One region of the Roseateles sp. PN1 genome, then DNA from elsewhere that is predicted to be linked to it. Evidence: predicted binding sites of a transcription regulator. Region 1 holds the regulator's gene; the other holds the start of a gene.
What was found. The regulator FNR, encoded in region 1, switches genes on or off when oxygen is low (the NO sensors DNR and NnrR bind a similar motif). The targets are predictions, from matches to a motif close to TTGATNNNNATCAA.

Region 1 (3,865 bases):
CTGACGGGTCTGCTCTTGATCTCGGCCTACGCCCTGTTCTTGTTCACTGCAGTGGCAGGGCGTTTGTGGTGCGGTTATGCCTGCCCACAGACGGTGTACACCGAGATCTTCATGTGGATCGAGAAGCAGTTCGAGGGTGATCGCCAAGCGCGCATGAAACTCGACGCTTCGCCCTGGAATTTCAACAAACTGTGGCGTAAGAGCGGCAAGCAACTGACCTGGATTGCGGTCGGCTTGTGGACCGGCTTCAGCTTTGTTGGCTACTTCACCCCCATCAAAGAACTGTGGGCTTCGGCCTTCACCTTGGGCTTTGGCCCCTGGGAATGGTTCTGGGTGCTGTTTTACGGTTTTGCCACCTACGGCAACGCAGGCTATATGCGCGAGCAGGTCTGCAAATACATGTGTCCTTATGCGCGCTTTCAAAGCGCCATGTTTGACAAAGACACCCTGATCATCAGCTACGACCAAGAGCGTGGCGAGCCGCGCGGTTCGCGTGGCAAGAAGGTCGATGCCAAGGCCGCCGGCCTGGGCTCATGCATCGACTGCACCTTGTGTGTGCAGGTTTGTCCCACCGGTATTGATATTCGCAAGGGCTTGCAATACGAGTGCATCGGCTGCGCCGCCTGCATCGATGTGTGCGATCAGGTGATGGACAAGATGAACTACCCGCGTGGGCTGGTTCGTTACGACACCCAGAATGGCTTGGCCCAGCACCTCAGCCCGGCGCAGAAGTTGCGCCGCATGTTCCGCCCGCGCGTCATCATTTACAGCGTGGTGCTGGTGACCCTGAGTACGGCTTTGCTGGCCAGCCTCTTGTTCTTGCGCAGCCCCGTCAAACTGGATGTGGTGCGTGACCGTGGCGTGCTGTCGCGCTTGGTGGAAGACGGCTATATCGAAAACCTCTACCGCCTGCAGATCATGAATGCGACCGAGGGCGCGCAGCAGTGCAGCCTCAGCGTCAAGGGCATGGAAGGCATTGCCTTGGGCAAGCCAGTGAGCTTGGTCTTGGCGCCTGCCGAAGCGCGCTGGGTGTCGGTGGCGGTGCGAATTCCGCCTGAGTCAGCGGCGCAAGCGGGTGTCGGTGCGCATCCCATCTCTTTTGCCTTGATGGGGCAGGCGGTTGACAAGGCGGGTGTTGCCAGCGGCAAGATCGAGATCAAGGAAAAATCGACCTTTGTCGTGCCGCGCTGAGCGCTAACGAATCATTTGAACAAGAAGTCCTTGCAGAGCAGGAGTTGACGCAATGAGTCAAGAAAACAAACGCACGACCGATTCCGCTAGCCCCTGGTGGCGTGAGAAGTTCATGTGGCTGGTGTGGGGTGGCCCGGGTGTGGTGGTGATCGCCAGCTTTGTGACCCTGTTCCTGGCCCTGCATTTCCCCGAGACGGTGCTGGATGAGTCCAAGGTGCAGACTACTTATGTGGGCAAGGCGTCCAAGGAAGCCGATCCAGCCTCCTTGGCGCCGGCCATGAAGGGCCGCAACCACGCTGCCACCGGCGCGCAATGAAATGAAGACCGAGCCCCGCAATCGTGTTGAGTCGGACGACGCCACCTTTGCGGTGGATTTGCCGCCGCCTACGTCCAGATTGGCGCGCTGGGCGATGGCAATCGCCTGGCCGGCCTTTGTGATGGCAGGGGTGACCGAGGGCTTGGTGTTTTCGGTGGTTGACCCCAGCGATTTGACCTGGTTCGGTGGCGAGCGCATGGAACTCTCCCGGCAGGCCGTCTACACGCTCAGCTTTCTGATTTTTTGGAGTGTCATCAGCTTGGCCTCTAGCATCAGCCTGATGCTGGCCACCTTGCCGGAGACGCCTGATGCACCCCAGGCTATTCACCCGCGGCGTTGGCCGCAGTAGGCTGCCGCAGGCCGCTCGCTCGGGCGGCGCTGAATGCCTGAATGAATAAAAGAAGGGCTGAGTACCACTCAGCCCTTCTTTCATTGTGCCGCTGGCGCGGCTCAGCCGCCCGCCGCCTGCCTCAGTTCAGCAAGTGCCGTTATTGACCAGCTTCTGCAGACCGGCTTGGTCGAGGATGCGCAAGTGGCGCTGCTTCACTTCCAGCAGGCCTTCTTCCTGGAACTTCGAGAAGGTCCGGCTGACCGTTTCCAGCTTCAGGCCCAGATAACTGCCGATTTCCTCGCGCGTCATGCGCAGCACCAAAGCGGCGGCCGAGAAGCCGCGCGCCTGCAGGCGCTGGGTCAGGTTTAGCAAGAAAGCCGCCAGGCGCTCTTCCGCCCGCATGCTGCCCAGCAAGAGCATCACGCCGTGATCGCGCACGATTTCGCGGCTCATGATCTTGTGGAACTGGCGCTGCAAATCGGTGAACTCACGCGACAGCTCTTCCAGCTGTTCGAAGGGAATCACGCAGACCTGCGAGTCTTCCAGCGCCACGGCGTCGCAGCTGTGGCGGTCGGTGCTGATGCCATCCAAGCCTAGCAATTCGCCCGCCATTTGAAAGCCGGTGACCTGGTCGCGGCCATCTTCTGAAGAGACACAGGTCTTGAAAAAACCGGTGCGCACCGCGTAAAGCGACTGAAAGGGGTCGCCGCTGCGAAACAAGGTGTCGCCGCGCGACACCTGGCGGCGCGTGGCCACCAACTCGTCTAACTGCTCGAGGTCACCCGACGACAAGCCAACGGGTAGGCAAAGCTCGCGCAAATTGCAACTGGAGCAGGCGACCTTGAGCGGTTCAATCTTGATAGGTACGGTGACGTTCATGGAGTGCATTATGGATGACGCATATCGCAGTGGGCAGGCGCCGTTGCCGGCATCTGTTCGGGGCAAGGCGGCGAATCGAACGTCTGCTCGCCGCCTATCGGCTTCGCCAAACATGATTTAGCTCAAGCCCAATGCGCAATGCATGCGATTGTTAGGGCAAAGAATGAGGCCAAACTTGATCTCGGTCAATCGCTTGTGTGGCGGGCTTGGCAATATGCGAGCCATGGTTTCTATCACCCAGCCCCAAGTCCTGTCAGGCAAAGACTCCGCCGTGAGCATCATCAACGAAGACCTGTTGCGCCGCTTCGATGTGTCCGGGCCACGCTACACCTCGTACCCGACCGCGGATCGCTTTGTTGAGGCCTTCACCGCCGAAAACTACGCGCAGGCTTTGGTGCAACGGGCCACAGGCTCGCAGATCGGCGGCGCTGCGCCCTTGTCGATCTATGTGCACATTCCGTTTTGTGAATCGGTGTGCTACTACTGTGCCTGCAACAAGGTCATTACCAAGCATCACGATAAAGCCGCTGAATACCTGCAGGCTTTGATCACCGAGATGGACTTGACGCTGGCGCATCTGGGGCGCGGCGCCGGGGTGTCTCAGCTGCATCTGGGTGGCGGCTCGCCGACCTTCTTCAGCGATGAAGAGTTGACGGGCCTGGTGCAGGCCTTGCGTGAACGCTTCCGCATCGTTGCTGGTGCCGAGATGGCCATCGAGGTGGATCCGCGCACGGTCAATGTGGATCGCCTCAAGCATCTGCGCAGCCTGGGTTTCAATCGCTTGAGTTTCGGCGTGCAAGACTTTGACCCGCATGTTCAAAAGGCGGTGCATCGCCAGCAGAGCTTTGCCAGCGTCGAGGCCTTGATGACGGCAGCGCGCGAGCTGGGTTTTGAGTCCACCAATGTTGATCTGATCTACGGCCTGCCGCTGCAAACGCCTGAGTCTTTTGCGCGCACCATCGAACAAGTGGGTGCCTTGAAGCCGGATCGCATCGCGCTTTACGGCTACGCTCATTTGCCGCAGCGCTTCAAACCGCAACGCCGTATCGACGAAGCCCAACTGCCGCCGGGTGCCGCCAAGGTGGCGATGTTGCATGGCGCGATTGAAGGCTTCATGACGCATGGCTACAGCTATATTGGCATGGATC
Region 2 (3,865 bases), on a different contig from region 1:
TTGGACAAGTCGGACATGTCGTTTCTGGCCAGCGCCTTCACCGAGGAAGGTGCGATGGTGGTCATCCCCAACTACGCGCTATGCCCTGAGGTCAGCATGGACCGCATCCCCTTGCAGCTGACGCAGGCCCTGGCCTGGGTCTGGCGCCATGCGGCGGACTTTGGCGGTGACCCCAATCGCATCGTGTTGCTCGGCCATTCGGCCGGTGGGCATTTGGCGGCCATGCTCAGTTGTTGTGACTGGAAGGCGGTGGCCAGTGATCTGCCGCGGCATTTGATCAAGGGAGCGATGTCGGTGTCGGGCGTGCATGATTTGGGGCCGATTCGCAAGACGCCGTTTCTGCAGGCCGATTTGCGCCTCGACGCCGCGGCCGTGCGGCGCTTGAGTCCGGTGCATTTCCCGGCGCCCGAGGCGCCGTTCTGCGCCGTGGTGGGTGCCGATGAAAGTGCCGAATTCAAGCGCCAGAATCGCTTGATCCGCCAGGCCTGGGGGGCGCGCGCGGTGCCGGTGTGTGAGGAGATTGCGGGCTGCAACCACTTCGACATCCTGCACGACCTGGCCGACCCGGCCGGCCGAAGCCATTTGCTGGCCCGGCGTCTGTTGGATCTGCGTTGGTACAGCCCCTTGCTTTAAGCGGCGGGCGTTTGCTGTCCGCTCAGACGGCGGTGTAGCGGCCCGGCCTGTGATTCACCACCAAGGCGGCGTTGATGGCGGCCATGCCCAGCAAGGACAGGGCCACACGGCTGGGTGACACAAAGGCCAGTGAGCTGAGCAAGATCAGCCCGTCCAGTGCGGCCTGCACATAGCCGGCTGGCCAGCCCTTTTTCTCTTGCAGATAAAGCACCAGCACATTGAGGCCACCCAGCGAGGCGCGGTGGCGGAACAGAATCAACATGCCCGCGCCAATCAGCAGGCCGCCGGCGATGGCGGCGAAGATGGGATTGAGCAGGCTGAACTGCAGCCAGAGCGGCAAGACCTCACTCAGCGCAGACATCAGGCCCACGGCCAGCACCGTTTTGACGGTGAAGGCCGGGCCCATGCGGTGATAGGCCAGCCAGTAGAAGGGCAGATTGATGGTGAAGAAGAGGGCGCCAAAAGGCAGACCCGAGGCATAGTGGATCAGAAAGGCGATGCCCACCGTGCCGCCGGTCAACATGCCGACTTGCTTGAACAAGGCCACGCCCAAGGCGACGAACAAGGTGCCGGTAATCAGGGCCTGCACGTCCTCGAAATTGCTGTGCTTGAAACTGCGGCTGGCCGCGCGCAGTTTGTCGATGGGCTTCATGCCTGGATCATCCGTTCATCCACCATTTGACGATGCCTTTGGCAATGAAGCCGACCATGCCAAAGCCCAGAGCCAGCAAGAGCACAAAGGTGCCGAAGCGCCCGGCCTTGGACTCGCGAGCCAGCTGCAGGATGATGAAAATCATATAGACCATGAAGGCGGTGACGCCCCAGGTCAGCCCGAACTGGGCGATTTGTTGCTCGGTGTATCCAAACATGGCAACTACTGCGCTTTCTTCACCAGGTCGCGGTAGGCATGCCAGCTGGCATGGCCCAACCAGGGTAGGACCACGATCAAACCCAACATGGCCGAGGCCATGCCCAGCAGGGTCAGCAGCATGATCAGGGCGGCCCACAAGGCCACGGGGGCCGGATATTCCATCACCACCCGCCAGCTGGTGAATACCGCGCCCAGGATGCTGACTTCGCCGACCTTGCTGTCCAGCATCAGCGGCACCGCAATCATGGTGGAGGCAAACATGGGCGCAGCCAGCAAGGCGCCCAGGCCCAGCCAGGCCTCGAACAGATGGGAGTCTTCATTCAGCACCACATGGCGCAAAAATTGATCTGGCGTGTTGATCGGGGCTTCGGCAAAACCGGTGATCAGGGCGGCGGAGGTGGTGACCCAGCCAATGCCGGCAAACGCCAGCAGCACGCCGAAGACGACCAAGCGGCCATCGCGCGGGCGCCAGGCTTCGATGACGTGGGCTAGGCTGGGCTCGCGGCCCATTTCCAAATCACGACTGATCACGTAGAGGCCGGTGGCCAGAATGGGTGCCACCAGCAAGAAGCCGCTGAAGGCGCCGGCCAGCAGCCAGAAGCGGTCGCGGGCGAGCCAGAGGATCAGGCCACCTACCAGGGCCATCACCAGGCCGTGCAAGAGCGAAGCGCCCGGGCAGCGCAGCAGATCTTGCCAGCCCCGCGCCAGCCAGCCCAGCGGCCGCAATAGGGGAATGGGCTTGACGCCAAACTGGCGTGATTGCTGCAGGGCTTTTTCGGTTTCGAGCATGGGCATGATGTGTCAGCGTGGATGATGCCGCGCAGCGCGCCAAAGCGGCTTGAGCAACATCAAGTCAGGTCCGGATCGGAAAAACTCTTCGCTGCATTATTGACCGCCGCTTGCCTCGGCGCCCTTGGGGTTTTGGCGGGACGCTGCGCGCCTCAGCCCTGCAGCAATTGCGCCGCCGCTGCATTCAAGCTGGCGCTCTCGCCGTCGGCCAGATGCAAGCGCTGGGCTTGTGCCAACTGGGGATAGTGGCCGCTGAGTGAACGCTCGTAGCCGGGGTCGTAATGCTCGCGCATCAGCTCGGCGAAGACGCTGGCGAAGTCGCCCTCGCGGGCCAGGGCTTGCCAGCGCTCCACCTTTTGGCGGCCGCGCAGGGACACCAGGCAGTCCATCAGCGCGCAGAAAGCCTCGGGTTGCTGGATGAAATGGGCATAGTCCTGCAGCAGCAGCTGCACTCTGGCCTCGTCAGGCATCTCGACCCAGAAAATCGTGGCGCTGGCGCGCATGGCGGCGTGCAGCGGCTCGGGCAGGCGCAACTGGCCGATCTTGCGGCTCTCGCTTTCCACGAAGATGGGCCGGCTCAGGTCCATGGACTTGAGGGCTTGCCACAGCAGGGAGTCAAAGCGCTTCTGGCTGGGCTGGGGCTGGCCCGGCAGTGCGCCCAGCACCGAGCCACGGTGCATGGCCAGGCCTTCCAGATCCAGCACCTGGCCACCCTGGGCCTGCAGCGCGTGCAGCAAACGGGTTTTGCCCGTGCCGGTGCGGCCGCACAAAACGCGCAGCTGCAGGCCCAGCGGCATGGTCTCCAGGCCGGATCGCACTTCCGCGCGGTAGGCCTTGTAGCCGCCCACCAATTGCAGGGACTTGAAGCCGATCTGCCCCAAGAACCAATGCATGGCGCCGGAGCGCTGGCCGCCGCGCCAGCAGTAGACCAGCGGGCGCCAATTGCGTTGCAAGTCCGCGCCATGGGTGTCCAGATGCTTGGCGATATTGCGCGCCACCAGGGCGGCGCCGAGTTTGCGCGCCTCGAAGGGCGAGGCCTTGTAGAGCGTGCCGACGATGCGGCGCTCCTCATCACCCAGCACCGGCCAGTTGAGGGCGCCGGGCCAGTGATCCTCGGCAAATTCGGAAGGGCTGCGCACGTCGATGACGGCGTCGAATGCCTGTGGGGCGGCCAGGGCCTGCGCCGCGTCGATGACTTGTGGGCGTGGGCTCATGATTTCAATTTGGTCTTTGGCTTACTTGGGCAAGGCGATGGCGTCGAGCAATTCGCTCTCGATCTGCAACTGCGCGCGGTTGAGTTGCAGGGAGGGGCCGTCGACCAGAAACGTGTCTTCGACCCGCTCGCCCAGCGTTGAAATCTTGGCCAGCTGCAAATTGATGCCGTGACGCGCCAGCACACGAGCAATGGCGTAGAGCAAGCCGGCGCGGTCGGTGGTGCTGATGGACAGCAACCAACGCTGCCCACGCTCATCCGGCCGCAGCGCAATGCGTGGGGTGTAGGGGAAGCTCTTGACCCGGCGCGACAGGCGGCCGCGACGCGGCTCCGGCAGAGGTCCGGCCGCATTGAGGGTC

Region 2: a site for FNR is predicted at 2,343-2,356, ahead of AABB87_RS08575 (DUF2189 domain-containing protein). Genes of this name have one in related genera too.

What each region holds. Positions count from the first base shown of each region.
Region 1 is NZ_JBCARA010000002.1:498,305-502,169, reverse strand. It holds gene ccoG (cytochrome c oxidase accessory protein CcoG) at 1-1,191, shown strand, start outside; gene AABB87_RS04845 (hypothetical protein) at 1,244-1,507, shown strand; gene AABB87_RS04840 (hypothetical protein) at 1,509-1,856, shown strand; gene fnr (fumarate/nitrate reduction transcriptional regulator Fnr) at 1,983-2,717, opposite strand; gene hemN (oxygen-independent coproporphyrinogen III oxidase) at 2,941-3,865, shown strand, end outside.
Region 2 is NZ_JBCARA010000004.1:310,353-314,217, forward strand. It holds gene AABB87_RS08560 (alpha/beta hydrolase) at 1-633, shown strand, start outside; gene AABB87_RS08565 (YitT family protein) at 656-1,285, opposite strand; gene AABB87_RS08570 (DUF2788 domain-containing protein) at 1,293-1,502, opposite strand; gene AABB87_RS08575 (DUF2189 domain-containing protein) at 1,508-2,299, opposite strand; gene mnmH (tRNA 2-selenouridine(34) synthase MnmH) at 2,446-3,507, opposite strand; gene AABB87_RS08585 ([protein-PII] uridylyltransferase) at 3,529-3,865, opposite strand, start outside.